Regions from separate parts of the Tersicoccus mangrovi genome, predicted to be linked through region 1. Evidence: predicted binding sites of a transcription regulator. Region 1 holds the regulator's gene; the other holds the start of a gene.
The links. The regulator HrcA, encoded in region 1, represses chaperone genes, less so after heat shock. The targets are predictions, from matches to a motif close to TTNGCACTCGNNNNNNNCGAGTGCNAA.

Region 1 (10,350 bases):
ATCGTGCGGCCACGGCTGGAGAGGATGTTCTGCGTGAGGACCTGGGCGGGACGTGCCTCGGCGGAGGTCTCGAGCATGCTCATCAGCTGGCGGAGGGTCTGCGCGGACATCACGGTGTGCGCCGCGGCCATCTCCTTGACCTCGGCCAGCACCTCGGCGGCTCGGGTGACGGCGGCCGGGTCCGGGCCGGTGACCTGCACGGAGTGGTCCCGCACGGTCAGGTTGAGGCTGGGGTAGGTGCTCTCGATGATGCGCAGGGCCTCGTCCTGGGCGCCGAGCGCCTGGACCATCTGCTCCGAGGAATCGAAGTCGATGGTGCGCGACTCGGGGCCGGCGGGACTGGTGACTGCGGATGCGGTGAACTCGCTCATGGGTGCGGCCGAGGTGGCCTGCCGTCGCTCCTGTCGGATCGGTCGGGTGATCGGGGCGACCCGCGGGTGGTCGCGGTCCGCTGCCGGTCCCGGCGGGTCCGCCGTCCACTGCACCGGCGCACCGGACGCACGGGTTCCAGCACTGTCGATTCTACGGCACGGCCCTCCGTGCCAGACTGGGCAGCGGGGCGCGCACGGCCCGTGTTCGCGCTCGGTGGACGGACGGTCGACGACCGCTCGACGACAGGAGGTGGCTGCGATCGTACTGCGACGCCGTACCCGGCCTGCCTCCGTCGAGCACCGGGCTCGCCGCCACCTGCCGCGCCGTCTCTCCATGGTCGGTCGCGTGCTGGCCGTTCTCGCCACCGTCGTGCTGCTCGTGCCGGGCCTGAGCGCCTGCACCGCCCTCTCCACGCCACGCCCCACCGCCGACGCGAGCGGCGACGGGCAGGCCGCCCAGGACCTGAGCCAGCCGACCGGGGCCGCCGAGTCCGTGGCGAGCACCTCGCAGGTGCCGGTCTACTGGCTGGGCGGCACGAGCGACGGCACCTACCTGTTCCGGGAGTACCGCCTGCTGCCGGCCGCGGGCGACTCGGTCTCCACCGCGGTCTCCGCGATGATGTCCGCCAGGCCGCTGGACCCCGACTACTACACGCCCTGGAAACCGGCCTCCCGCGTCGGCTCCGCGATCGGTGACAACAACACCGTCACGGTGGACGTCTCCTCCGACGCATTCGGCGCCCAGCTCGGCCCCGAGGAGGCGGAGCTGGCCATCCAGCAGCTCGTCTACACGGCCACCGGGGCCGCCGCGAACGCCGGCCTGATCCCCACGGACCAGCAGAGCCGGGTGATCATCCTCGTCGACGGGCACACCGGGTACCGGGCGTTCGGGCAGATCACCTTGGGCGATCCGATGAGCCGGCAGACCGAGCGGGCCGCGCCGATCTGGGTGATCGACCCGCAGGACGGCACGGTGGTGACCGGATCCACGGTGCGCGCGGCGGGCCGGGTGACCAGCGTGGTGCACCGCGTCAGCTGGGAGATCGGCCGGGCGACCGACGACGGCAAGGACGGCTACCGCCGCTACCGCACCGGCACGTCGAAGCTGCAGAGCGACAGCAGCAACGGCGGCAGCTTCGCCCTCGAGCAACAGCTCCCGCCCGGCAACTACCGGGTCACGTTCTTCGAGCCCGGGGACGGGGGCGCCCAGCGCTGGGCGGACAGCAAGACCATCACGATGCGCTGACGCGCGGGAGTCGTCGACCGTCGCGGGTCCTCTCGGGTCGCGCGGTCTGCTCACCAGCGGCCCAGCTGCACGGAGGCCAGGGCCAGGGCCGCGGGGCCGGCGGTCGACGAGCGCAGCACGTGCGGGCCCAGTACCGCCAGTCGGGCACCGGCGTCGGTCAGGGCCGCGAGTTCGTCCGGGCCGATACCGCCTTCAGGTCCGACGATGAGCAGCACCCGGCGGAGGGTGGACGCCGCGGCGTCCTGACCGGTCTCGGTCCCGGCCGCATCGGTGTCCTCACCGGTCGCCCCGGTCGGTTCTGCGTCAGCACCGGCAACGCCGGTGATCTCGGCGAGCACCGCGCTCAACGGCGTCGCCGCGTCCTCGTGCAGCACGACGGCGGCGAGGCTGCCGTCCTTCGTGCCGGCGGCGATCCGCGCCGCCAGGGCCCGGGTGCCGGTCAGGTCCGCCAGCCGGGGAATCCACGCGCGCCGGGACTGCTGGGCCGCGGCGCGCAGCACGCTCTCCCACTTGCCCGCGGACTTCGCCGCCCGGTCGGCTTTCCAGCGCACGATCGACCGGTCCGCCTGCCACGGCACGACCACGTCGACGCCGAGCTCGGTGGCCGTCTCGACGGCCTGCAGGTCGCGGTCCTGCTTGGCGAGGGCCTGGACCAGTTCCAGCGCCGGCGTCGGGGCGGCTTCGACCACGACCGACCGCACGCTCAACTCCAGCGCGTCCTTCGCGGTGCCGGTGACGACGCACGTGAGGCGGCGGCCGGAACCGTCGCACACCTCGACCGTCTCGCCCGAACCGATCCGGCGCACGGTCGCGGCGTGCCGGCCCTCCGGCCCGTCCAGCCGGAACCGGCCCCCGGGCATCACTGAGGTGAGGTCCGTCGCCGGGTAGAACACCGGGGCGCTCATGGCGGGGCGGCCTCGCTCTCGGATCGGTGGGGTCAGGTCAGGGACACGTCATGGGGCCGGGGCGCAATCGGCCACCCGCGGGGTGGATGCGGCGACTCAGATGCCGCCGAAGCGCTCCCGCAGGCGGGAGAACACGCCGCTGCCGGCCGTCGCGGGCCTGGCGGAGGGCTTCTCCTCGTGCCGCAGGCCGGCGAGGCGACGCAGGAGTTCCTCCTGCTCGTCGTCGAGCCGGGTCGGCGTCTCCACGTGCAGGTGGATGCGCACGTCGCCGCGGCCCCCCGAGCGCAGGTGCGTGACGCCGAGGCCCTTGAGGGTGATGACCTCGCCGGACTGGCTGCCGGCCGCGACCCGCAGGGGCTGCGGCCCGTCGAAGGTGTCGAAGTCGATGACGGTGCCGAGCGCGGCCGCCGTCATCGGCAGCTGGAGCGTGGCGTGCAGGTCGTCGCCGTCGCGCACGAACGCGGGGTCCTTCGCGACCTGGATCTCGACGTACAGGTCGCCCTGCGGGCCACCGGCGACGCCGGCCTCGCCCTGGCCGCCGAGCTGGATGCGTGTGCCGGTCGCGACGCCGGCGGGGACCTTGAGGGTAAGGCTGCGGCGGCTGCGCACGCGCCCCTGGCCGGCGCACTCGTTGCAGGGGTTGCGGATCACGGTGCCGAAGCCCTGGCAGGTGGGGCACGGGGCCGTCGTCATGACCTGGCCGAGGATGGAGCGAACGGCCCGCTGGATCTGGCCGGTGCCGTGGCACACGTCGCACGTGGTCGGCGAGGTGCCCGGCTCGCAGCACGAGCCCGAGCATCGCTCGCACACGACGGCGGTCTCGAGTTCGATCGACGTGTTGGTGCCGAACACCGCGTCCTTCAGGCTCACGCCGACGGAGATCAGCGCGTCCTGGCCGCGCCGCATCCGCGACGTCGGGCCGGCCGCACCCGCGCCGGCACCACCGAAGAACGTGTCGAAGATGTCCTGGAACCCGCCGAAGCCGGCGCCACCGAACCCTCCGCCGCCGCCGAAGCCGTTGGCGCTGCCGTTCTCGTTGCCGGTCGTGTCGTAGATCTGCCGCTTCTGCGGGTCGCTGAGCACCTCGTAGGCGTGGCTGACCTTCTTGAACTCCTCGGCGGCGTCGTCCCCCGGGTTCACATCGGGGTGCAGCTTGCGGGCCAGCTTGCGGTAGGCCTTCTTGATCTCTTCGCCGGTGGCGTCCCGGGACACACCCAGGACCTCGTAATGACTGGCCACAACGTCCTTTCACATCGTTTCTCGACACCGTCGGGCGCGTGCTGCGCACCTACGGCGAGCGTCAACCCGCGAGAATGCGGGACAGATAGCGGGCCACCGCGCGCACGGCGGCCATGGAGGTCGGATAGTCCATCCGGGTCGGGCCCACGACCCCGAGCCGGGACGCGGCCGCCGGCCCGTAGCCCGAGGCGATGACCGAGGCCTCACTGAGCGGCTCGTACGGGTTCTCGTGACCGATGCGCACGGTCACGCCGGCCTCGTCCTGCCCCATCTCCGACAACAACCGGAGCATCACGACCTGTTCCTCGAGCGCCTCCAGCACCGGCAGGATCGTCAGCGGGAAGTCCCGGGTGGCCCGGGCGAGGTTCGCCGTCCCGGCCATCACGATGCGGTCCTGGCCCGCGAAACCGACGAGGGAGACGACCGCGGCGGCCAGGCGGTCCAGCAGCGGATCGGCCGGTGGGTGCTCGACCGGGGCGTCGGTGCCGGTCTCGGCGTCGATCGGTCCGCGCAGCCGGCCGAGCAGGGTCGGCACCTCGGTCAGGGGGCGCGCGTCGATCGCACCGAGCAGCCGGGTGCGCGCGTCGGCGAGCTCCTCGACCGTGACCGGCGACGCGAGCGGGACGACCCGCTGCTCGACGTGGCCGTTGCTCGTGATGAGCACGACGAGGGCACGGTCCTCGGCGAGCGCGACGACGTCGAGGTGGCGCACCCGCGCGTCGCCGATCGTCGGGTACTGGATCAGGGCGACCTGGTGGGTGAGCTGGGCGAGCAGGCGCGCCGTCTTCTCCATGACGTCGTCGAGGTCGTTCGCCTCGTCGAGCAGGGTCTGGATCGCGCGGCGCTCGGCCTGCGAGAGTGGCTTGACGTCCGAGATCCGGTCGACGAACAACCGGTAGCCCGCATCCGTGGGCACCCGGCCGGCGCTCGTGTGCGGGGCCACGATGAGCCCCTCCTCCTCGAGCACCGCCATGTCGTTGCGGATGGTCGCCGACGACACGCCGAGACGGTGCCGGTCGACCAGGGCGCGGGATCCGACGGGCTCACGGAACTGGACGTAGTCCTCCACGATGGCGCGCAGCACGTTCAATCGCCGCGAATCGCTCACTGCCGCACCTCCTGTGGCGGTCTCGACGGGCCTCGTGCCGCTGGCCGCCGCGGCGGCCGGACCACGGGTCCGCCCCGCACCACCAGCATCGAGGTCGAGCATCGGACTCGAGCACTGACGGTTAGCACTCGGGAAGCTCAAGTGCCAAGTCTAGTACGGGTGCCCCGTTGCTAGCATGTAGGCGCCCGCGGCCGGCCCGGCCCGGCGCCCCGGGAGGATCGACGACTCCCGGATCCGAGCTGCCAGGAGGACGCGTGCACGACTACGACTGGGGCCCGCAGGACCTGACGACGGCGAACACGGGACGGCAGTCCGGGCGCGTCCGGCAGGACGTGCCCGCGGTGCCCGCCCGCCGCGGTCTCGTGCTCGAGGACGGCGCCAGCGGGTTCGTCGGGGAACTGATGCGTGTCGAGCGCACCGCGGGGATGATCGTCATGGTCCTCGAGGGCCGTGGCGGGCGCACCCGCTCCTTCCCGCTCGGTCACGGCTTCCTGCTCGAGGGGCGGCCGGTCGAGATCACCGCACCCGGCGCCGCCGGAACGAACAGTGCCGCCGCTCCCGCCGCCCCGGCGCGCACCGCGTCGGGGTCCGTCCGCGGAGCGACCACACGGGCCCGCGTCGCCCGCGCCAGCCGCATCTGGGTCGAGGGCAAGCACGACGCCGAACTGGTCGAGAAGGTCTGGGGCGACGACCTGCGCGAGGAGGGCATCGTCGTCGAGCCGCTTGGTGGGATCGACGACCTCGTCGGTGCCATCCGCGATTTCGAGCCCGGCCCGCAGCGCCGGCTCGGGGTGCTCGTCGACCACCTGGTGCCGGGCAGCAAGGAGTCCCGCATCGCCCAGGACGCCCTGCGCGTGCCGGGTGCGGCGTCGAACGTCCTCGTCGTCGGGCACCCCTACGTCGACGTGTGGCAGGTGATCAAGCCGGCGGTGCTCGGCATCGACGCGTGGCCCGTCATCGCCCGCGGGCAGGACTGGAAGACCGGCATCCTCGCCGGACTCGGCTGGCCGCACGCCGGCCCGATCGACGTCGCGCGCGGGTGGCAGCGGCTGCTGGCGTCCGTGCACACCTACACCGACCTCGAACCGGCGATGCTCGGCCGTGTCGAGGAGGTCATCGACTTCCTGACCGTCTCGGGCTGACCGTGTCGGGCTGACCGTATCGGTTCGACCTCCTGGCGCTGACCTGCGCGGCGATCTCGACGCGGCCGGGATCACGTCCCGGAGCGCTGTTCCCTGACCGGGAGGGTGCCGTGTGCCCGGTACAATAGTCGCGGCGCGGACCGCTCCGTGGCCGCGCCGGTCACCGAACGCGTGGGCCGTCCTGGACGGTCCGCAGAGAGGCAGTCGTGTCGCAGACCCCCCGGCAGGAGAGCCCCGGTGCCAGCCACGGCCACGCAGGCGACTACACCGGTGTCCCGGCCAACGCCCTGCCTCTGACGGCGACCGAGGACCGGCAGTGGGCCACCATGGCGCACTTCGGCGGCATCCTCGGCTGTGTCCCCTCGCTGGTCATCTACCTCGTGTTCCGCGAACGCGGCCCCTTCACCGCGCAGGAATCCCACGAGGCCCTCAACTTCACGGTCCCGCCGACCATCGTCGCGGTGCTGTGCAACGTGCTCGCGCTCATCCCCGTCGTGGGCTGGGTGTTCGCGCTCCTCGCGGCCGCGCTGTGGCTCGGCGTCACCGCCTTCTCCGTGATCGCCGGCGTGCACGCCAACCGGGGCGAGCCCTACCGGTACCCGGTCAACCTCCGCCTCATCCGGGGCTGACGAGAGCGTCTCTCCCCGGTGGGAGGGGCCGCGGCTCAGTCCTCGAGCAGGCGCCGCACGACGGCGTCCGCGAGCAGGCGACCGCGCAGCGTGAGGCGCAGCGCCCCGGCGAAGGCCGCGGCCGGCTCGACCAGTTCCTCGGCGATCAGCGCCGCGACCTGACGTCGGCCGGATGCCCCGAGCGTCGCCACCGGCAGGCCCTCGGCCAGCCGGGTGCGCAGCATGACGTCCTCGACGTGCCGGGTCGACGGGTCGAGCGTCTCCCGGCCCGCGGCCGGTGACTCCCCCGCCGCCAGCCGGGCGGCGTACGCCGTCGGGTGCTTGACGTTCCACCAGCGCACGCCGCCGACGTGGGAGTGGGCACCGGGCCCGATCCCCCACCAGTCGCCGCTGCGCCAGTAGGCCACGTTGTGCCGGCAGGCGTGGTCGACGCCGCGGGCCCAGTTGCTCACCTCGTACCAGTCCATGCCCGCCGCCCGCAGCCGCGCGTCGGCGAGCTCGTACTTGGCGGCGTGGTCGTCGTCGTCGACGTCGGGCACCTGGCCGCGGCGGATCCGCGCCGCGAGGCGCGTGCCCTCCTCGATGATCAGCGCGTAGGCCGAGATGTGGTCGGGCTCGCAGGCCAGCGCGGCGTCGAGGGACTGTTCCCAGTCGCCGAGGCTCTCCCCCGGCGTGCCGTAGATGAGGTCCAGGCTCACGTCCAGCCCGGCCTCGCGGGCCCAGGCGACGGCCTGCGGCACGTTGTCCGGGTTGTGGGTGCGGTCCAGGACGGCGAGGACGTGGGGAACGGCGGACTGCATGCCGAACGAGACGCGGGTGACGCCGGCGGCGGCGAGGCGCGCGAGGCTCTCCGGGGTCACCGAGTCCGGGTTCGCCTCGGTGGTGATCTCGACGTCGTCGGCGAAGGTCCAGCGGGACCGGGCCGCGTCGACGATGCGGATCAGGTCCTCGGCCGGCAGCAGGGTCGGGGTGCCGCCGCCGAAGAAGACGGTGTGCACGGGCCGATCGCCGATGCGGGCCTCCGCCAGCACCGTGGCCGCGAGGTCCACCTCGGCGACGGCGCGGGACGCGTACTCGGCCTGGCTGCCCCCGCCGCCGAGCTCCGTCGCGGTGTAGGTGTTGAAGTCGCAGTATCCGCAGCGCACCGCGCAGAACGGGATGTGGACGTAGAGGCTGAAGGTGCGGTCCGCGGCGCCGTCGGCGACGGTGGCGGGCAGCCGACCGTCGGCCGGAGCCGGGTCGGCGAGGGGCAGAGCGCTGGGCATCGCGGGGCTACTTCTTCGCCTTGTCCTTCGCGGCGCCGCTGTCGTCCGAGGAGAGCGCGGCGATGAAGGCCTCCTGGGGAACCTCGACGCGGCCGACCATCTTCATGCGCTTCTTGCCCTCCTTCTGCTTCTCCAGCAGCTTCCGCTTGCGGGTGATGTCGCCGCCGTAGCACTTGGCGAGCACGTCCTTGCGGATGGCGCGGATGTTCTCGCGGGCGATGATGCGGGAGCCGATGGCGGCCTGGATGGGCACCTCGAACTGCTGGCGCGGGATCAGCTCGCGCAGCTTGCCCGTCATCATGACGCCGTAGGAGTAGGCCTTGTCGCGGTGGGTGATGGCGCTGAACGCGTCGACCTGCTCGCCCTGCAGGAGGATGTCGACCTTGACCAGGTCGGCCGCCTCTTCGCCGTCGGCCTTCCAGTCCAGCGACGCGTAGCCGCGGGTCTTCGACTTGAGCTGGTCGAAGAAGTCGAACACGATCTCGGCCAGCGGCAGGCGGTAGCGCAGCTCGACCCGGTCCTCCGAGAGGTAGTCCATGCCGCCGAGCTGGCCGCGACGGGCCTGGCACAGCTCCATGATCGCGCCGACGAAGTCGCTCGGGGCGAGGATCGTGGCCGACACCATCGGCTCGCGCACCTCGGCGACCTTGCCGCCCGTCGGGAACTCGCTCGGGTTGGTGACCACCGTCTCCGAGCCGTCCTCCATGGTGACGTCGTAGACGACGTTCGGGGCGGTGGAGATGAGGTCGAGGTTGAACTCGCGCTCGAGCCGGTCGCGAGTGATCTCCAGGTGCAGGAGGCCGAGGAAGCCGCAGCGGAAGCCGAAGCCCAGGGCCGCCGACGTCTCCGGCTCGTAGACCAGGGCCGCGTCGTTGAGCTTGAGCTTGTCCAGGGCGTCGCGCAGGTCCGGGTAGTCGGAGCCGTCCAGCGGGTAGAGGCCCGAGAAGACCATGGGCTTGGGGTCCTCGTAGCCGCCCAGGGACTCCGTCGCCGGCTTGGCCAGATCGGTCACGGTGTCCCCGACCTTGGATTGGCGCACGTCCTTCACGCCGGTGATGAGGTAGCCGACCTCGCCGACCCCGAGGCCCTTCGTGGGATTGGGCTCCGGCGAGATGACGCCGATCTCGAGCAGCTCGTGGCTCGCGCGCGTCGACATCATCTGGATCCGCTGCCGCGGGGTGAGGGCGCCGTCGACGACGCGGACGTAGGTGACGACGCCGCGGTACGAGTCGTAGACGGAGTCGAAGATCATGGCGCGGGCCGGTGCGTCGGGGACGCCGACCGGCGCGGGGATGTCCGCGACGATGCGGTCCAGCAGGGCCTCGACGCCCACGCCGGTCTTGCCCGAGACGAGCAGCACGTCCTCGGGGTCCCCGCCGATGAGGTTGGCGAGCTCCTCCGCGTACTTCTCGGGCTGGGCCGCCGGCAGGTCGATCTTGTTCAGCGCCGGGATGATCGTCAGGTCGTTCTCCATCGCCAGGTACAGGTTGGCGAGGGTCTGCGCCTCGATGCCCTGCGCGGCGTCGACGAGCAGCAGGGCGCCCTCGCACGCGGCGAGGGACCGGGAGACCTCGTAGGTGAAGTCGACGTGGCCGGGCGTGTCGATCATGTTCAGGGCGTATGCGGTACCGTCGACCTCCCACGGCATGCGCACGGCCTGGGACTTGATGGTGATGCCGCGCTCGCGCTCGATGTCCATCCGGTCCAGGTACTGGGCCTTCATGTCCCGCGGCTGGACGACGCCGGTGGACTGCAGCATCCGGTCGGCCAGGGTGGACTTGCCGTGGTCGATGTGCGCGATGATGCAGAAATTCCGGATGATCTCCGGGGCGGTCTCGGCGGGCACCGGTGCGGTGCGTGCCAGCGGTGACACGGATAGCCCTCACTCAGGACGGATGGCGGACGGGTGGAGTACCGGGCCGTCCAACGACGGCGGTTCACCTTCCAGTCTCCCACGAAGCGCACCGGCCGCCGCCGCGACGGCACGCCGTCGGGCGGCCTCCCCCTTCTCGTCGTGGGCTCTGCTAGACTTGACCGCTGTGTGTCCGTTGGTCGACGGGCACGAACCGGGTCGATCCGCCACTACGGTGCCCCACGCCGTTCTCAGTCTTCTCGACCCACTGCCCTCAGACCGCACACCCGTTTCCCGCAGGAAAGAGATCAGCACGTGGCCAACATCAAGTCCCAGAAGAAGCGCATTCTCACCAACGAGAAGGCGCGTCTGCGCAACAACTCCTACAAGTCGGAGCTGCGTACCGCCATCCGCGCCGTCCACACCGCGCTGACCGCCGGCGACAAGGAGGCCGCCACCACGGCCCTGAAGAACGCCAGCAAGAAGCTCGACAAGGCCGTCAGCAAGGGTGTCATCCACAAGAACAACGCGGCCAACCGCAAGTCCTCGATCGCCAAGCAGGTCTCCAGCCTCTGAGCTGACGCGTCGAGCGA
Region 2 (19,219 bases), on a different contig from region 1:
GGGCCGGATCGCGCTCGTCCAGCGGCGGGTACGCGTGGCGGTCCCCGCCCGTCAGCGGACGGCCCGAGACGAGCGCGCCGATCACGGGGTGCCGCGGATCCAGGCCGTGCAGCCGTTCGGACAGGTCCGCCAGGGTCGTGGCGAGCAGGCGGTACTCGACCGTGAGGTCGGGGATCCCGGCACCGAGCTGGCGCAGCTGCTCGAGCACCGGCTGCGGGTCGAACCGGCCGGTCGCGGTCGCGGCGGCCAGCAGGTCCTGCTCCTCGATCCGCACGTCGTACTCGCGGCGCACGTGCCGCAGCAGAGCCGGGTTGACGCGCGCCTGGCCGGTCAGCTGGATCTCGTGGTCGTCCGAGCCGGGTCGGACGGCCAGCTCCATGCGCGCCATCAGGACGGGAGCGTGCAGGCGGCCGCGGGTACCGGCGCCCCACGAGGTGAACGTGGCGGTGCCGAAGACGAGCCAGGCCGCGTCGATGCCGTGCTCGGCGGAGAGCTCCTGGATGCGGGCGCGCAGGGACCGGGCGGCGGCCGCGGCGCGAGCGCTGTGGTCGGGGTCGCGCAGCAGGGTGGTCAGCCGGGTGCGCCGGCCCGAGAGCAGCTGCGCCATGCCCGACGGGTGCGCGTGGGTCAGGTCGATGACGGCGCGCGGGCCGGACGGCAGGTTGAGCAGGGTGTCGACCCCGCTGTATCCGTCGAGGTCCTGGAGCCAGTCCGCCAGGTCCTCGTCCGTCGGCGGCTCAGCCGGAGCCGCGGGGGGTTCGGTGGTCGCCGACGCGGTGGTGGACTGCCCGTCCTCGTCGTTGCCGGAGGCGTCGCTCACGTCCTGCCGGGTCTGGCCCGCGGAGACGCGCGTGGACCCGGCGGCGCGGAGCCCCGAGCCGTCCGCTCCGTCGGTCGGGGCCGCAGGGAGCCCGCCGGCCGTTCCGGGCACGACGACGCCGTCCGCGTCGGCGGTGGGTGCCGTGTCGTCGCGGGACGACTCGGGGCGCACCGGTCGTCGGGAGGAGCTGTCGGACATGGGGTCGAGCCTATCGGTCGTGCGGCGCGCCGAGGCGGAGGACGGCGTCCACGGCGCCATTGCGCGTCACCCGAGCGCGATCGGTTCGCCCGGGGCTCACTCCCACTCGATGGTTCCCGGGGGCTTGCTCGTGACGTCGAGAACCACCCGGTTGACGCCGTCCACCTCGTTGGTGATGCGGTTGGAGATCCGGGCGACGAGGTCGTACGGCAGCCGCGACCAGTCCGCGGTCATGGCGTCCTCGCTCGAGACCGGGCGCAGGACGATCGGGTGCCCGTAGGTGCGGCCGTCGCCCTGGACGCCGACGCTGCGCACGTCGGCGAGCAGCACGACGGGCATCTGCCAGACCTCGGCGTCCAGGCCGGCGCCGGTCAGCTCCTCGCGGGCGATGGCATCGGCCCGCCGCAGCAGGGCGAGCCGCTCACCGGTGACCTCCCCGATGATCCGGATGCCGAGGCCCGGTCCGGGGAACGGCTGCCGTCCGACGATCTCGGCGGGCAGGCCCAGCTGGGCGCCGACCGCACGGACCTCGTCCTTGAAGAGGGTGCGCAGCGGCTCGATCAGCTCGAACTCGACGTCCTCGGGCAGCCCCCCGACGTTGTGGTGGCTCTTGATCGTGGCGGCGCCCTCGCCGCCGCCGGACTCGACGACATCGGGGTACAGGGTGCCCTGGACGAGGAACCGGACCCGCTCACCGGTAGCCGACGCCTCGGTGAGGATGGCCTGCTCGGCGGCCTCGAAGGCGCGGATGAACTCGCGGCCGATGATCTTGCGCTTGGTCTCCGGGTCGGTGACGCCGGCGAGGGCGCCGAGGAACCGGTCCGCCTCGCGCGCGACGTACAGCTTGACCCCGGTGGCGGCGACGAAGTCACGCTCGACCTGCTCGGCCTCGCCCTCCCGCAGCAGCCCGTGGTCGACGAAGACGCAGGTGAGCTGGTCGCCGATCGCGCGCTGGACGAGGGCGGCCGCGACCGCGGAGTCGACGCCCCCGGAGAGGCCGCAGATCACCCGGTCCGAGCCGACCTGCTCACGGATGCGCTCGACCTGCTCCTCGATGACGTTGCTCGTGGTCCAGTCCTTGGCGAGCCCGGCACCACGGAAGAGGAAGTTCTCGAGCACGGCCTGGCCGTGGGCGGAGTGGCGCACCTCGGGGTGCCACTGCACGCCGTAGAGGCGGCGGTTCTCGTCGGCGAAGGCCGCGACCGGGGCGCCGGCGGAACTGGCGAGCACCTCGAAGCCCTCGGGGGCGCGCTGCACGCTGTCGCCGTGACTCATCCAGGCGGTCTGCGCGTCGGGAACGCCCTCGAGCAGGGACCGGCTGCCGCCGTCGGCGGTGACCACCGTGGACCCGTACTCGCGCAGACCTGTGCGGGCCACCTCGCCGCCGAGTGCCTGGGTCATCGCCTGGAAGCCGTAGCAGATCCCGAGGACGGGGACCCCGGCGTCGAACAGGTCGGCCTGCACGCTGGGCGCGCCGTCGGCGTACACGCTCGCCGGTCCACCGGAGAGGATCAGTGCCGACGGGTTCTTCGCGAGGATCTGCTCAGTGCTCAGCGTGTGCGGCACGATCTCGGAGTAGACGTTCGCGTCGCGCACCCGGCGCGCGATCAGCTGGGCGTACTGCGCGCCGTAGTCCACGACGAGGACCGGGCGCTGCTCCAGCGGGGAGGAATCGGCGGGGGTAGTCACGCTCCAAGGGTAGTGGGCGGCCCGCCGCCGCCCCCAATCGCCCCGGTCACCGAGGGCGGACGCTCCTCCGCTCCCCCGGGGCCGCCGTCAGTAGCGGCGCACGGCCTTCGGATTGGCGACGAGCTCCTGCTCGGCCTCGCGGTGGATCCTGCGCTCCATCACGAACGACAGCCCGGGGATGACGCCGCCGAGCGCGATGAGGATGAACCGGGTGAACGGCCAGCGCATGAGCGACCAGAGCCGGAAATCGGAGATCAGGTAGATCACGTACAGCCAACCGTGCACGATGAGCACGCCCGTGGACAGATTGAGCCCGCCGGTGAGGTTGTCGGCCGCGATCATGTTCAGCCCGAGGGGGACGGTCGCGTTGGTGGCGGCGTCGGTGCCGCCGGCGATCAGGTCGTACCCGGCGCCGTAGCGGACCACCATCTCGATGCACAGCAGGATGAGGAAGGTACCGGTGAGGTACGCCATCACCCGGTAGAAGCCGAGCGCGGAGCGGATCTGGGCGCCGGTGCCGCCGAAGCGACGCCGTGCGGGACGGGTGGCCGCCCCGGCGGGGCGGCGCTGCGCCGGTCCGCCGGCCTCGCCCGTCCGGGCAGGGGCCGCGGACGCCGTCGTCGACTGGGGGTTGCTCTCTGTCACCGTCACACCTCGTTGGAGTTCCCCGCGAGGGGAACGCTGTTGCTGTCCTGCCGATTCTTCCCGGCCAGGCTGGATGGAACCCGAGTGGAGCCCGTCACGCCGTCGGGCGTGGCCGGCGCGGCACCGGCGTCGGGGTGGTCACCGGGGTGGTTCCCGTGAGCCGCGTCGTGGTCGGCGGGGTCCTCAGGGTCGTCGCCGTCGTCGTAGGCGTCCTCGTCGAGATCCTCGCCGTCCGCCTCGAGCCGGCGCTGATGGTCGTCCGCGACGAGCCGCCACCACAGGTAGATGGCGAAGCCGGCGAACACGACCCACTCGACCGCGTAGAAGATGTTCAGCCAGTTCACCGACGTGCCGGTGGGCTGAGCCGTGGTGACGATGGGACGCATCGTCGCTCCCGACGCCCGTGCGCCGACCTCGGTACCGCCCCGTGTCTCCGTGTCCGCCGTGACGAAGCCGGACCACATGGGCCGCTGCCACCGGTTGACCAGCTGCGCGGTCGCGAGGGCGCCGACCTGGTCCGACGGGCCGGTGGTGCCGGACGCCGGCGCTTCGGTGGGCAGCAGGCGGCCGGTGATCGCGACGGTGCCGGACGGCGTCGAGCCCGCGGTGGCCGGGTCGGCCACCCAGCCGCGCGCCACCGGGATGACCGCGGCGGCACCCTTCCAGTCGCTGACGGCCGGTGCGCCCTGCACCTCGAACGGCTCCACGACCCAGTAGCCGCGGTCCCCGTTGCTCAGCCGACCGGTGACGAACACGCGTGCGCCGGGCAGATAGCGCCCGGTCAGGCTCACCCGGTGGTCCACCTCCGTGGTCAGCAGTTCCCGCCCGGCCGGGGCGACGGAGAGGAGCGGCCGCACCTGCTCGGTCTGCGCGGGTGGCGGCGCCCCGGACTCGCTGGACCGGGAGAACTGCCACTGGCTGAGCAGGACGAACACGGTGGAGACCGCCAGCGCGAGCAGGAGAGCCGCGATCCACCGCGGCTTCAGGGCGGTCCGAAGCACGGATCAACCCTAGCTGGCCGCCGTCACCGGACCCAACCGGCGCCCGCTCGCCCCGGGTTGGAACGGCCGCCCGGGTGCGGGCGATCGGGGGGTCGGCTCAGGCCGCACGGCAACCCCTCCGGGGTCGCTCAGACCTCGGGAGGGAACCAGAACGTGGAGTTGACCAACTCGGCGATCACCTCGGGGTCGTACGCCCGGCGCAGGGACTCCCGGACGTTGGGCTGCGCCATGGACCGGGCGATGCCGGCGAGCACCTCGAGGTGCAGGCTGAGCGAGCCGGCGGGCGTGCCGAGCAGCAGGATGATGTCCGCCGGGCCGTCGGCCGAGCCGAAGTCGACCCGCTGCCCGAACGTCGTGATGCCGACCGCGAGGCTGGCCTGCGTGACCGCCTCGCTGCGGGCGTGCGGGAGCCCGACGCCGCCGGGCAGCCCGGTGGCCATCTGGTGCTCCCGCGCGCCCACGGCGGCGGTGAATGCGTCCCGGTCGGTGACCCGGCCGGCGGCGACGAGCAGGTCCGTCAGCTGGCCGACGGCGTCGGCCCGGTCGACGGCCGAGAGGTCGAGCAGCACGAGGTCCGCGCGCGTGAGCCCCTCGTCGTAGAGGCGCAGCGTGTCGAGCTCGGCAGGCGTCGGACGGATGTCCGGCTGCTCCTGTCCGGGCTCGCTCACGGTCGTCGTCCCGCCGGTCGGGTCATCGGGTCAGTTCGCCGAGACGATGTCCGCGACCCGGATGCGCTCGGCGTCGGCCGTCGCGTCGTCCGGCTGCTCCTGGCTGATCCGCTCGGCCTTGACGCGGGCCAGGTACACCTCGACCTCGTGGTCGCGCTGCTCGGGCGTCCAGCCCAGCGGCCCGGCCATCAGATCGGCGACGACGGGGGCGGCGGAGTCGCCGCGGTCCCACGCCTCGATCGAGATGCGGGTGCGGCGGGTCAGCACGTCCTCGACGTGCCGGGCGCCCTCGTGGGTCACCGCGTACACGACCTCGGCGGCCAGGTAGTCGTCCGCGCCGGGCAGCGGCTCCCCGAGCTCGGGATTCTCGGCGATCATCGCCAGCAGGTGCCGCGACATCGAACCGTAGCGCTGCAGGAGGTGCTCGACGCGGGCCACGTGCACGCCCGAGAGCTCGGAGGTGCGGCCGCGCCGGTTCCACGCGGCCTGGTAGCCGTCGGCGCCGAGCAGGGTGATCGTCTCGGTGACGCTCTCGGGCACCCGCTCGTCGAGCGCGCGCACGGCCTCGTCGACGGCGTCCTTGCCCATCACGCGGTACGTGGTCCACTTGCCGCCGGCGACGACGACGAGGCCGGGCACGGGGTGCGCGACGACGTGCTCGCGGGAGAGCTTGGCGGTCGAGTCGCTCTCGCCGGCCAGCAGCGGCCGCAGCCCGGCGTACACGCCCTCGACGTCCTCCCGGGTCAGCGGGCGGACGAGCACCTTGTTGACGTGCTCGAGGATGTAGTCGATGTCGGCGCTGGTCGCGGCGGGGTGCGCCTTGTCCAGGTTCCAGTCGGTGTCGGTGGTGCCGATGATCCAGTGCCGGCCCCACGGGATGACGAAGAGCACGGACTTCTCGGTGCGCAGGATCAGGCCCACGGTCGACTGGAAGCGGTCGCGCGGGACGACGAGGTGCACGCCCTTGGAGGCGCGGACCTTCATCTGGCCGCGGTCGGTGACGAGGGCCTGGGTGTCGTCCGTCCACACGCCCGTGGCGTTGATGACCTGCTTGGCGCGGACGTCGTACACCTCGCCGCTCTCGTGGTCCTTCACCTTGGCGCCGACGACGCGCTCGCCCTCGCGCAGGAAGTCGATCACGCTGGTCCGGTTGACCACCTTGGCGCCGTAGTGCGCGGCGGTGCGGATGATGTTGGTGACCATCCGCGCGTCGTCGACCTGGCCGTCGTAGTACCGGATCGAGCCGACCATGGCGTCCTGCTTCAGGCTCGGCGCCGCCCGCAGGGTGGCCCGGCGGGAGAGGTGCTTGTGGATCGGCAGGCCGCGGCCGTGCGAACCGGAGACGCTCATCGCGTCGTACAGCGCGATGCCGGCGCCCACGTAGGGGCGCTCGATGAACCGCTGGTGCAGGGGGTAGAGGAACGGCACGGGCCGCACCAGGTGGGGGGCGATGCGGGTCAGCAGCAGCCCGCGCTCCTTGAGGGCCTCGTTGACGAGGGCGAAGTCGAGCATCTCCAGGTAGCGCAGGCCGCCGTGGATCAGCTTGGACGAACGCGATGAGGTGCCCGAGGCCCAGTCGCGCGCCTCGACCAGCCCGACGTCGAGTCCGCGGGTGACCGCGTCCAGGGCGGCACCGGCGCCGACCACGCCTCCCCCGACCACCAGGATGTCCAGTTCCTGGTGCTGCTCGGTCGTGGACTTGAGCGCCGCCACCGCGTGGTCGCGGTACTGCGGGCTCAGGTCGCCGCTCGCCTCGGTGAAGTCAGCCATGGTCGTCCTCGTCCTTCCGTGGGGATTGCCGTCTGACTCCATTCTGTCCCCATCGGAACCGCCACCGCGAGCCCGTCCGCTCTCAGCCGACCGTGGGGACGGGCGCCACGACGACGTCGCAGCGCTGGAACTCCTTCAGGTCCGAGTAGCCGGTGGTGGCCATGGTCCGCCGCAGCGCTCCCATGAGGTTCGACGAGCCATCCGAGTGCCGGGCCGGTCCGTGCAGGATCTCCTCCATGGGCCCGACGATGTCCAGGTGCACCCGCTCACCGCGCGGCAGTTCCGCGTGGTGCGCCTCGGGGCCCCAGTGCCAGCCGGCGCCCGGCGCCTCCTCGGCCCGGGCGAGGGTGCTGCCGAGCATGACGGCGTCGGCGCCCATCGCGATGGCCTTGACGATGTCCCCGCTCGTGCCCAGGCCCCCGTCGGCGATGACGTGCACGTACCGGCCGCCGGACTCGTCGAGGTAGTCCTTGCGGGCGGCGGCCACGTCCGCGATGGCGGTCGCCATCGGCGCGTGGATGCCCAGCGCCCGGCGGGTGGTGGCGCTGGCGCCGCCGCCGAAGCCGACGAGGACCCCGGCCGCGCCCGTGCGCATCAGGTGCAGGGCCGGCGTGTAGCCCGCGGCACCGCCGACGATGACCGGCACGTCGAGTTCGTAGATGAACTGCTTGAGGTTCAGCGGCTCGCGGCTGGTCGAGACGTGCTCGGCCGAGACCGTGGTGCCGCGGATGACGAAGATGTCGACGCCGGCGTCGACGACGGTGCGGTAGAAGTCCTGCGTGCGCTGCGGCGTCAGGGAGCCGGCCACCGTGACCCCGGCCCGGCGGATCTCCGCGAGCCGGGACGCGATCAGCTCGGCCTGGATGGGCGCGGCGTAGAGCTCCTGCATCCGGCGGATGGTGGCCGGGTTGGACCGGCCACCGCGAAGCTCGGCGATCTCGGCGAGCACCGGCTGCGGGTCCTCGTACCGGGTCCACAGGCCCTCGAGGTTGAGCACCCCGAGGCCGCCGAGCCGGCCCAGCTCGATGGCCGTCGCGGGCGACATGACCGAGTCCATGGGCGCCCCGAGCACCGGGATGTCGAGCGTGTACGCGTCGATCTGCCACGAGAGCGAGACGTCCTGCGGGTCGCGGGTACGGCGGGACGGGACCACCGCCACGTCGTCGAGCGCGTACGCCCGTTGACCGCGTTTGGACAGGCCGATCTCGATCTGGGGATTCACCGGACCACCCTATCGCGCCGCGTCAGCGCGCCGGCCGGGGCCCCGGAGGCCTCACTTGCTGTAGTTCGGCGCCTCGACCGTCATCATGATGTCGTGCGGGTGGGACTCCTTCAGACCCGCCGGGGTGATCCGGACGAACTGACCGCGCGCCTTCAGCTGCGCGACGTCGTGGGCGCCGACGTAGAACATCGTCTGCCGCAGGCCGCCGACGAGCTGGTGGCTGACGGCCGAGAGCGGGCCGCGGTAGGGCACCTGGCCCTCGATGCCCTCGGGGATCAGCTTCTCGTCGTCGGGCACGTCCGCCTGGAAGTAGCGGTCCTTCGAGTACGAGGTGTTCTTGCCGCGCGTCTGCATGGCCCCGAGCGAGCCCATCCCGCGGTACGTCTTGAACTGCTTGCCGTTGACGAACACGAGGTCACCGGGGGCCTCGTCGCAGCCGGCCAGCAGGGAGCCGATCATCACGGTGTCGGCACCGGCGACGAGGGCCTTGCCGATGTCGCCGGAGTACTGCAGGCCGCCGTCGGCGATCAGCGGGACGCCGGCCGGGCGGGTCGCCTTGGCGGACTCGTGGATGGCGGTGATCTGGGGGACGCCGACGCCGGCGACGACGCGGGTGGTGCAGATGGAGCCCGGCCCGACGCCGACCTTGACGGCGTCCGCGCCGGCGTCGACGATGGCCTGCGCACCGGCCCGGGTCGCCGCCTGGCCGCCGATGATGTCGACGTGCGCGGAGGCGGGGTCCTTCTTCAGCCGGGCGATGATGTCGAGCACGCCCTGGCTGTGCCCGTTGGCGGTGTCGACGAACAGGGCGTCCACGCCGGCCTCGACCATGGTCATGGCCCGCTCGTAGCCGTCGCCGAAGAAGCCGACGGCGGCACCGACGCGCAGCCGGCCCTCGTCGTCCTTCGTGGCCAGCGGGTACTCCTCGGCCTTGGTGAAGTCCTTGACGGTGATCAGGCCCTGCAGGATGCCGGCGTCGTCGACGAGCGGGAGCTTCTCGATCTTGTTCTTCGCCAGCAGCGCGTGGGCGTCGTCGCGGCTGATGCCGGGGTGGCCGGTGACCAGCGGCATGGCCGTCATCACCTCGCGCACGGACCGGCTGGCGATCTCGGCGCGGGAGAGGTAGCGGGTGTCGCGGTTGGTGATGATGCCGAGCAGGGTGCCGGCCTCGTCGACGACGGGCAGGCCGGAGACGCGGTAGTACGCGCACAGCCGGTCCAGCTCGAGCAGCGTCGCCTCGGGGCCGATGGTGACGGGCCGGGTGATCATGCCGGATTCGCTGCGCTTGACCCGGTCGACGTGCTCGGCCTGGTCCGCGATCGAGAGGTTCCGGTGGATGACGCCGAGGCCGCCCTGGCGGGCCATGGCGATCGCCATCCGCGACTCGGTGACCGTGTCCATCGCCGCGGAGAGCAGCGGGGTGGCGACGGTGATGCGGCGGGAGAGCCGGGAGGAGGTGTCCGCCTCGGAGGGGATGACGTCGGTCGCGCCGGGCAGCAGCAGGACGTCGTCGTAGGTCAGGCCGATCAGCCCGAACGGATCGTGCTGGTCCACCGTCTCGTTCTCGTCCGCCATGCTCGCCTTCTCGTGATCGCGTGGGCCGCCGAGGATGACCCGGCTCGGCCCGGACAGGTTGGGGTTTGCCGACCATCCTATGCCGCCGGGCAGGGCCCGGCAGGCGTCGGTGACCGATCTCACCGGCCCCCTTGACGCCCGTCACACGGCGGATCTATCGTCCTTTTTATCAACATTACCGTTGATCAAATGATTCATTGATCGCCGGGCTTGAGCCCAGGTGCCGACGGAGGTGACGGCGATGCCGCGACGCGAGGCGGAGCATGCCACCGAGGCCTGGCTGGACCAGGCCTTCCTGGCGCTGGCCGACCCGGTCCGCCGCGCCATCGTCGCCCGCCTCAGCCGTGGTCCGGCCACGGTGAACGACCTGGCCGAGCCGCATCCCATCACCAAGCAGGCCGTCTCCCGGCACATCGGCGTCCTCGAGCACGCCGGACTGGTCAGCCGCACCCGCGACGCGCAGCGCCGCCCGGTGCACCTGGAACCGGAACGCCTCGAGCGCCTCACCGCATGGATCGACCGCTACCGGCTGGTCCACGAGACGCGGTATCGAGCCCTCGACGAGGTGCTCGACGCCGCACCCGAGCCGGAGGACGCTCCCCCGGCACCCCACCGCTCACCCGAGGAGTGATCATGAGCAACGCCCTGACCGTCGAGGCCCCCGAGGGTCTGCCCTTCATCGACACCACCCGGGAGTTCGACGCCCCCGTGGCCGCCGTCTTCCGCGCCCACGCCGACCCCGCGCTCGTCGCGCGGTGGATGGGCCCGCACGGCTACACCATGGACGTCGGAGCCTGGGACTTCCGCAGCGGCGGCGCGTGGAGCTTCGTGCATCGCAATCCCGCCGGCGAGACGTTCGGCTTCCGCGGGACGTTCCACACGGTGCGCGAGAACGAGTTCGCCGTCCAGACCTTCGAGTTCGAGGGGGTGCCCGACGTCGTGAGCATCGAGTCGATGACGTTCGAAGCGCTCCCGGCGGAGCCGGGAGGAGATGAGCCGGACGGAGCGGGCCGATGCCGGCTGCGTGGCCACGCTGTCTACCCCAGCGTGGAAGCGCGGGACGGGATGCTCGCCTCCGGCATGGAGACCGGCATGCGCGAGGGCTACGACCGGCTCGAGGAACTGGTCGTGGACACGGAGGCGTCCTCGGCCTGACCGTCCGCCGGGCGCGGTCGCGCCGCCGCGGCACGGAAAGGCCCCGGCGCGGGCCCGCACACGACGAGGCCCCGCGGACCGAACGGTCCGCGGGGCCTCGTGCGACGAACTCAGCCCGAGTCAGGCCTCAGCTCAGTGCTGGTGCCCGTCCTCGTCGTCCTCCGGCTTGTCCACCACGAGGGTCTCGGTGGTGAGCACGAGGGAGGCGATCGAGGCCGCGTTCTGCAGCGCCGAGCGGGTGACCTTGACCGGGTCGATGACGCCGGCGGCCAGCAGGTTGCCGTACTCGCCGGTCGCGGCGTTGAAGCCCTCGCCCGGGTTCAGCTCGCCGACCCGCGAGACGACGACGTAGCCGTCGTGCCCGGCGTTCTCGGCGATCCAGCGCAGCGGCTGGGCCACGGCGCGGCGGACCAGGCCGATCGCGGTCGCGGCGTCACCCTCGAGCTTCTGCACGGTCGGGTCCTCGTCGAGGGCCTTCGCGGCGTGGATGAGGGCGGTGCCGCCACCGGCGACGATGCCCTCCTCCAGGGCGGCACGCGTCGAGGAGATCGCGTCCTCGATGCGGTGCTTCTTCTCCTTCAGCTCCACCTCGGTGGCGGCGCCGACCTTGATCACGGAGATACCACCGGCCAGCTTGGCGAGACGCTCCTGCAGCTTCTCGCGATCCCAGTCGGAGTCGGTCCGCTCGATCTCGGAACGGATCTGCGCGACGCGACCGGCGACGTCGTCGCTCGAGCCGGCGCCGTCGACGATGGTCGTGTTGTCCTTCGTCACGGTGATCCGGCGGGCGGTGCCGAGCACCTCGAGGCCGACCTGGTCCAGCTTCAGGCCGAGGTCCGGGGACACGACCTGCGCGCCCGTGAGGGTCGCGATGTCCTGGAGCATGGCCTTGCGGCGGTCACCGAAGCCCGGCGCCTTGACGGCGACGACGTTCAGGGTGCCGCGGATCTTGTTCACCACGAGGGTGGACAGGGCCTCGCCCTCGATGTCCTCCGCGATGATGAACAGCGGCTTCGACGAACCGAGGGCCTTCTCCAGCAGCGGCAGGAACTCCGCCAGGTTGGAGATCTTGCCCTGGTTGATCAGGATCAGCGCGTCCTCGAGGACAGCCTCCTGCCGGTCCGCGTCGGTGACGAAGTACGGGGACAGGTAGCCCTTGTCGAACTGCATGCCCTCGGTCACGACCAGCTCGGTCTGCGTCGTCGAGGACTCCTCGACGGTGATGACGCCGTCCTTGCCGACCTTCTCGAACGCCTCGGCGAGCAGCTCGCCGATCTGCCGGTCCTGCGCGGAGATGGTGGCCACGTGCGCCACCTCGTTGCCCTCGATGTCGCGGGCGTTCTCCTTGAGGCGGTTCGCGACGGCCTCGACGGCCACCTCGATGCCGCGCTTGAGGGCGCCCGGGGCGGCGCCGGCCGCGACGTTGCGCAGGCCCTCCTTGACCAGGGCCTGGGCCAGCACGGTCGCGGTGGTGGTGCCGTCACCGGCGACGTCGTTGGTCTTGGTGGCCACCTCCTTGGCGAGCTGGGCACCCATGTTCTCGTACGGGTCGTCCAGCTCGACCTCACGGGCGATGGTCACGCCGTCGTTCGTGATGGTCGGGGCGCCCCACTTCTTGTCGAGCACGACGTTGCGGCCGCGGGGGCCCAGGGTGACCTTGACGGTGTCGGCGAGCTTGTCGACACCGGCCTCCAGCGCCTTGCGGGCGGCGTCGTTGAACTGCAGTTGCTTGGCCATGCGGCTCTCCTCTCAACGCATGAACACCCCGGCTGCGCACGGACGGCGAGCCGGGGTGTTCACGGGGTGCTTACTTGGTGACGATCGCGAGGACGTCGCGGGCGGAAAGGACCAGGTACTCGGCGCCCCCGGCCTTGACCTCGGTTCCGCCGTACTTCGAGTAGAGGACGACGTCACCCTCGGCGACGTCGACGGGCACGCGGGTGCCGTTGTCGGTCACGCGGCCGGGGCCCACGGCGACGACCTTGCCCTCCTGGGGCTTCTCCTTGGCGGTGTCCGGGATGACCAGGCCGGAAGCGGTGGTCTGCTCGGCTTCGAGCGGCTGGACGACGATGCGATCCTCGAGGGGCTTGATGGAGACCGACACGCGGCACTCTCCTTCGCTAGTGGGCTGATACCTGCGCGAGCCCACGGACGTGGGCGCGCGCGCTGATTCCTGCCCTCGGTCAGATACCGGCCGTCGTCGCGGGTGCCGGCGGCACCGAGCCTGAGGGTCAGCACTCTCACGCGGAGAGTGCCAGAAACGACTCTAGGCAGCCGCTGGCACTCGGTCAAGGCGAGTGCCAGCGATGTGTCCGCCCGCGTCCCCCCGCGTCTCCGTGCTCGATACGCTGGATCGCATGGCCACACCTGATCCCGGTTCCCCGTCGGCCATCGCCCCGCTCCTCACGCCCGCCGGGTGGGAGCTGCTGAACCGGGTGGGCCGCTACGACGAGAAGCAGGCGCTGACGCTGAACGAGTCGCTGCGCCGCGAGGGGTACGCGCCCGAGCTGGTCGCGGCGGTGCTGAGCCAGGCCCGGCTGCGGGCCCGTGCCGCGGACAAGTTCGGCGAGTTCGCCTCCACCATGCTCTTCACGCCCGACGGGCTCGAGCAGGCGACGCGCCTCTCCGTCGCCGCCCTGCACGCCCAGCGGTACGTCACGGCGGACCTGCGGCGGGTCGCAGACCTGGGCTGCGGCATCGGCGCCGACGCCATGGCGCTGGCCGCCCTGGACCGGGAGGTCACCGCCGTCGAGCAGGACGAGACGACCGCCGCCGTGGCGACCCTCAACCTCATGCCGTGGCCGAACGCGCGGGTCGTGCAGGCGGACGCGACGGCCGTGGACCTCACCGACGTCGACGGCGTGTGGCTCGACCCCGCCCGGCGGACCGGGCACACCACCCGTACCGGCGGTGCGTCGCGCCGACTGTTCGACCCCGAGTCCTTCTCCCCGCCGTTCTCGTTCGTCGAGTCCCTCGCCGCGGCCGGCACCCCGGTGGGCGTCAAGCTCGGTCCGGGACTGGCGCACGAGTCCGTCCCCGCCGAGGCCGAGGCCCAGTGGGTCAGCGTCGACGGTGGGGTGGCCGAGGTGGCCCTCTGGTTCGGGCCGCTGCGCCGCGACGGCGTCGCCCGTGCCGCCGTCGTGCTGCCCGCCCACGGCGCCCCCGCCGAGCTGACCAGTCCGGAGCCGTTCGCCCCCGACGCGTTCGACGGTGAGGTGGGCCCGGTCGGGCGGTACGTGATCGAGCCCGACGGCGCCGTCATCCGTGCGGGCCTGGTCACCGATCTGGCGCGGCGTCTGGGCGCCCACCAGCTCAACGACCAGATCGCCTACCTCAGCGCCGACACCCACGTGCCGACGCCCTTCGCCCGGGCCTACACGGTGCGGGAGGTGCTGCCCTTCCACCTCAAGACCCTGCGCGCCTGGGTGCGGGAGCACCAGGTCGGGACGCTCGAGATCAAGAAGCGCGGCATCGCGCAGACGCCCGAGCAGGTGCGACGCGAACTGGCGCCCAAGGGCCCCGGACGGGCGACGCTGATCCTCACCCGGCTCGGCGCCACGGAGAAGCGCGTCGCGATCGTCGCCGACCCCGTCCCCCGCTGACGGCGTCCGGTCGCGTCCGGTCGGATCTGGTCGGAGGACCGCGCAGCGGCCGGTCCGAAGCGGTCGGAAGGCTGCTGTGAGTGTGCAGGTGCACGACGAATTCGCGAACTCGTTGTCATCATGCGGGGGGACGAGGGGCGTTCGACGCGCCTAGAGTGACCGGGTGCACACCGAGAGCAACATCCGCGGTCACCGCGACGACCGCGACCTCCCGTCGGGGACCGGGTCACTGCGCGTCGTCGGGGTGCAGCACGCGCCGATCCCGGCCGCCCCGGACCGCCCCCGCCCCGCCGACCGGCTCGACGCCTTCGCCGCCGAACTGGACGCCGTGCTCGCGCAGGTACCCGACGCCGACCTCGTCGTCTTCCCCGAACTGCACCTCGTGGGCGTCCTCGACCTGCCCGAGGACGACCGGGTGCCCACCCTCCAGGCCGCCGCCGTCCCGCTGACCGACCCCGTCGTCGCCGCGCTCGGCGCCCTCGCCGCCGCCCGCGGCGTCGGGCTCGCGCCCGGCAGCATCTGCGAGCGCGGCGAGAACGGCGAGCTGTTCAACACGTCGCTGCTGTTCGCTCCGGACGGCACCCTGACCGCCACGTACCGCAAGATCTTCCCGTGGCGCCCGTTCGAGCCCTACACCCCCGGCGACCGGTTCGTCGTGGGTGAGCTGCCCCTGCCGGACGGCGGCGCCACCCGCGCCGGCCTGTCCATCTGCTATGACGCGTGGTTCCCGGAGCACGCGCGGCACCTGGCGTGGCTCGGGGCGGACCTCGTGCTCAACGTCGTCCAGACCACGACGCCCGATCGGGCTCAGGAGCTCGTCCTCGCCCGTGCGAACGCGATCGTCAACCAGACCTTCGTCGTCAGCGTGAACACGGCCGGCCCGCACGGCGCCGGCCGCAGCATCGTCGTCGACCCGGAGGGCGCGGTCCTTGCGCAGGCCCAGGACGAGCACGACGCCGTGCTGGTGGCCGAGCTCGACCTGACCGCCGTCCCCCGGGTGCGCGAGACGGGCACCGCGGGCACCAACCGGATGTGGGCCCAGTTCCTGCCCACCGACCCGGCGCTGGCGCTGCCGATGTACGGGGGCCGCATCCATCCGGAGCACTGGACCCCCGGGTCCGCCCCGCCGCCTGCTCCCTGACCCCTCCCCACCGATTCCTCCCCCGTCCTCTCGTTCCCCGGAGTCCCCATGTCCTCTCCCGCATCGCCCTCGCCCTCCACGCCGTCCGACACCACCACCGGCACCGCCCCCGGTGCTGCCTCCGGTTCAGGTGAGAGCCCGCACCTGAACCGCACCCTGCACCTGCACTCGCTCGTCCTCTTCGGGCTGGCCTACCTGGCCCCGATGATCGTCCTCGGCATCTTCGGCGTCATCGCGGAGGAGACCGGCGGCGCCTCGACCGCCGCGTACCTGCTCGCGCTGGTCGCGATGCTGTTCACGGCCAACAGCTACGGCCGCATGGCCCGCGCCATCCCCGGCGCCGGGTCGGCCTACACCTACGTGCGGCGGACCATCGATTCCCGGATCGGCTTCCTGGTCGGCTGGGGCACGATGCTGGACTACATCTTCCTGCCGATGGTCATCTGGCTGATCGGCGCCTCGTACCTGCAGGCGCAGTTCCCCGCGGTGCCGGGCTGGATCTGGATCGTCGTGTACATCCTCGTGACGTCCGTGCTCAACGTGATCGGCATCCGCGTCGCGGACCGCGTCAACTTCGTGCTCATGGTGTTCCAGCTGCTCGTCATCGTCGTGTTCGTCGCGCTCTCGGCCGCCAGCGTCCTCGGCGGCCAGGGCACCGGCAGCCTGATCAGCGCGAGCCCCTTCACCGGCGAGCACTCCTCGCTCGCGCAGATCTCCGCCGGTGCGGCCGTCGCCGCCTACTCGTTCCTCGGCTTCGACGCGGTCACGACCCTCTCGGAGGAGACCGTCGAGCCGCGGAAGACGGTGCCGCGCGCCATCCTGCTCGTCGCCCTCATCGGTGGCGGCATCTTCCTCGTCGTCACCTACGCGACCCAGCTCGTGCACCCGGGCGGCACCTTCACCGACGCGGATTCCGCCGCCTTCGACATCGCCAAGACCATCGGCGGCAACCTGTTCAGCGCGATCTTCCTCGCCGGCCTCGTCATCGCCCAGTTCACCTCCGGGCTCGCGGCGCAGGCCTCCGGCTCCCGCCTGATGTTCGCGATGGGCCGTGACGGGGTGCTGCCGCACCGCTTCTTCGGCCGCGTGCACCCGCGCTTCCAGACCCCGTGGCTGAGCATCCTGGCCATCGGCGTCATCGGGCTGATCGCGATGTTCCTCGACGTCGCGACCTCGACGTCCTTCGTCAACTTCGGAGCGTTCGTCGCGTTCGGCATGGTCAACCTCTCGGTGATCGTGCGCGCCGTGCGGGTGCGCCGCACGGGTGAGCCGGTCAACGTCGTGCTCGACCTGGTGTTCCCCGCGATCGGCTTCCTCGTCATCGCCTACCTGCTCACCCAGCTGGACAGCAACGCGCTGACCCTGGGCGGGATCTGGCTCGTCGTCGGGATGATCGTCCTGACGATCATCACCCGCGGCTTCCGCCGGCAGCCGCCCGAGGTGGCCGCCGAGGAGTTCTGAGCCGCCGGACGACGGCGTCCCGGCCACCGGACGGTGGCCGGGACGCCCTAGACTGACGGTCCGGCGGCATCGCCGGGTTCCCCGTCCTCTCCCGTCCCCTGGAGCAGCTCCATGCGCATCGACTTCGCCCGGTCCGAGCAGTCCACCCTCGGGGTCGAGTGGGAGATCGGCCTGGTGGACGCGACGACGGGCGAACTGGTCTCCCGGGCGGACGAGGTGCTCGACGCCGTCCACCGGGAGGATCCCCGCTGGGCCGCCGACGACGACCACCCGCACATCGCCCGCGAGCTGCTGCTGAACACCGTCGAGCTCGTCACCGACGTGTGCCACACCGTCCGCGAGGCGACCGACGACCTCTCCCGGTCGCTCGCCACCGTCCGGGCGGCCACCGACCCGATGGGCATCGAGCTGTTCTCCGCCGGCACCCATCCATTCAGCCACTCGGGCAGCCAGCCGGTGACCAACAAGGAGCGGTACGCCAAGCTGATCGACCGCACCCAGTGGTGGGGTCGGCAGATGCTCATCTACGGCGTCCACGTGCACGTCGGCCTGGACCACCGGGACAAGGCGCTGCCGGTCGTGGACGGACTGGTCAACTACTTCCCCCACCTGCAGGCCCTCTCGGCGTCGTCGCCGTTCTGGGACGGCGAGGACACCGGGTACGCGTCGCAGCGAGCGCTGATCTTCCAGCAGTTGCCCGCCGCGGGCCTGCCGTACCACTTCGACGACTGGACCGAGTACGAGCACTACGCCGGGGACATGTTCACCACCGGGGTCATCGACGTGCTCAACGAGATCCGGTGGGACGTGCGCCCCTCCCCCACGCTCGGCACCGTCGAGATGCGCATCTGCGACGGCGTCTCCTCGCTGCGCGAGGTCGGCGCCATCGCGGCCCTGACCCAGTGCCTCGTCACGGAGTTCTCCGACACCCTCGACGGCGGCGGCTCGATCCCGGTGATGCCGCCGTGGCACCGCTCGGAGAACAAGTGGCGGGCGGCCCGGTACGGGCTCGAAGCCATCATCATCCTGGGCGCCGACTCCCGCGAGCGCCTCGTCACCGACGAGCTGATGAACACGATCAACCGGCTCGAGCCGATCGCGGACCGGCTGGGCTGCCGGGACGAGCTCGCCGGCGTCGAGGACATCATCCGCGACGGCGCCGGTTACCAGCGCCAGCGGCGGGTGGCCGAGGAGCATGGTGGGGACCTGCGCGCCGTCGTGCTCGACGCGGTCGGGCGGATGCGCGAACCGCTGCGCTGAGCTCCCGGGCGGCGTTCTGTCGTTCCCCGATCTGGCGGCGTCAGTCATCGGCGATGCGGGCGACGGCGGTCGCGACGCTCGCCTCGTCCGGCCCCACGCCGAGGGCCCGGTGGATCGTCATCCCCTCGATCAGGGCATCGAGCCGGCGCGTCGTCTCCGGGGGGAAGTGCCGTTCGAGTGCCTCGCGGCTGCTCGTCATCCAGGCGTCCGTCAGCGCCCGGAAGTCAGGGCGGCGTGCGGCCAGCGTGTAGAGCTCGAGGGTGAGGACGAGGTCCCGCTGGTCGGCGAAGACGCCGCGCACGATGAGGTCGACGACGGCCTGCCGAGCCTGCTCCGGCGTCGTCGCCGCGCTCATCCGCTCCCGGAAGCGCTGGGCGACCTGGTCCGCGTGACGAGTGAAGGCGGCACGCAGCAGGTCGTCCATCCCGTCGAAGTGATAGGTCATCGACCCCAGGGGCACGTCCGCCGCGGCGGCCACCTTCCGGTGCGAGGTCCCGGCGACGCCGTCGGCGGCGATGACCGTCAGGCACGCGTCGATGATGTGGTCCCGCCGGTCGGGGTCGTGCCGTCGCGTGCGGACTCCTCCCCCGGTACCGCCGGTCGCCTCTCGTGTCATGTGTACGATCGTACACAAGAGCGGTACGATCGTGCCCATGTCGTCCGCTCCCCCCGTCGCGCCGCCCACCGCCGAGCTGCGGCACGCCCGGTTCGCCGTCGCCGCGCTGTTCCTCACCAACGGCGCCCTCTTCGCCAACCTGATCCCCCGCTACCCGGGCATCAAGAGCGCCCTCGGTGCGGACAACGCCGTCTACGGGCTGGCCGTCGCCGCCTTCCCCACCGGTGCGATCGTCGCCGGGCTGGCCGCCGCACCGGTCATCCGCCGGCTCGGCTCGGCCCGCACCGCGGTGGTCGGCACGGTACTGACCGCACTCGGCGCCGTCGCCGCCGCCTCGGGGCCCTCCCTGCCGGTCTTCGCCATCACCCTGTTCCTCGCCGGCGCCGCGGACGCGAT

Region 2: the regulator HrcA is predicted to act here: its motif matches at 13,021-13,047, upstream of groES (co-chaperone GroES).

Annotation. Positions count from the first base shown of each region.
Region 1 covers NZ_JBAJMW010000007.1:16,344-26,693, forward strand. The annotation lists gene V6N00_RS14035 (PhoH family protein) at 1-371, opposite strand, end outside; gene V6N00_RS14040 (GerMN domain-containing protein) at 622-1,617, shown strand; gene V6N00_RS14045 (16S rRNA (uracil(1498)-N(3))-methyltransferase) at 1,668-2,522, opposite strand; gene dnaJ (molecular chaperone DnaJ) at 2,619-3,761, opposite strand; gene hrcA (heat-inducible transcriptional repressor HrcA) at 3,823-4,869, opposite strand; gene V6N00_RS14060 (DUF3097 family protein) at 5,124-6,011, shown strand; gene V6N00_RS14065 (DUF4870 domain-containing protein) at 6,218-6,640, shown strand; gene hemW (radical SAM family heme chaperone HemW) at 6,676-7,905, opposite strand; gene lepA (translation elongation factor 4) at 7,913-9,778, opposite strand; gene rpsT (30S ribosomal protein S20) at 10,073-10,333, shown strand.
Region 2 covers NZ_JBAJMW010000001.1:182,789-202,007, forward strand. The annotation lists gene V6N00_RS00885 (DEAD/DEAH box helicase) at 1-1,018, opposite strand, end outside; gene guaA (glutamine-hydrolyzing GMP synthase) at 1,115-2,707, opposite strand; gene V6N00_RS00895 (DUF3817 domain-containing protein) at 2,795-3,352, opposite strand; gene V6N00_RS00900 (SURF1 family protein) at 3,355-4,353, opposite strand; gene V6N00_RS00905 (PTS sugar transporter subunit IIA) at 4,482-5,021, opposite strand; gene V6N00_RS00910 (glycerol-3-phosphate dehydrogenase/oxidase) at 5,052-6,791, opposite strand; gene V6N00_RS00915 (GuaB3 family IMP dehydrogenase-related protein) at 6,874-8,013, opposite strand; gene guaB (IMP dehydrogenase) at 8,065-9,588, opposite strand; gene V6N00_RS00925 (ArsR/SmtB family transcription factor) at 9,830-10,219, shown strand; gene V6N00_RS00930 (SRPBCC family protein) at 10,222-10,743, shown strand; gene groL (chaperonin GroEL) at 10,876-12,480, opposite strand; gene groES (co-chaperone GroES) at 12,551-12,847, opposite strand; gene V6N00_RS00945 (class I SAM-dependent methyltransferase) at 13,101-14,345, shown strand; gene V6N00_RS00950 (carbon-nitrogen hydrolase family protein) at 14,509-15,486, shown strand; gene V6N00_RS00955 (APC family permease) at 15,535-16,947, shown strand; gene V6N00_RS00960 (glutamate--cysteine ligase) at 17,059-18,207, shown strand; gene V6N00_RS00965 (TetR/AcrR family transcriptional regulator) at 18,248-18,823, opposite strand; gene V6N00_RS00970 (MFS transporter) at 18,861-19,219, shown strand, end outside.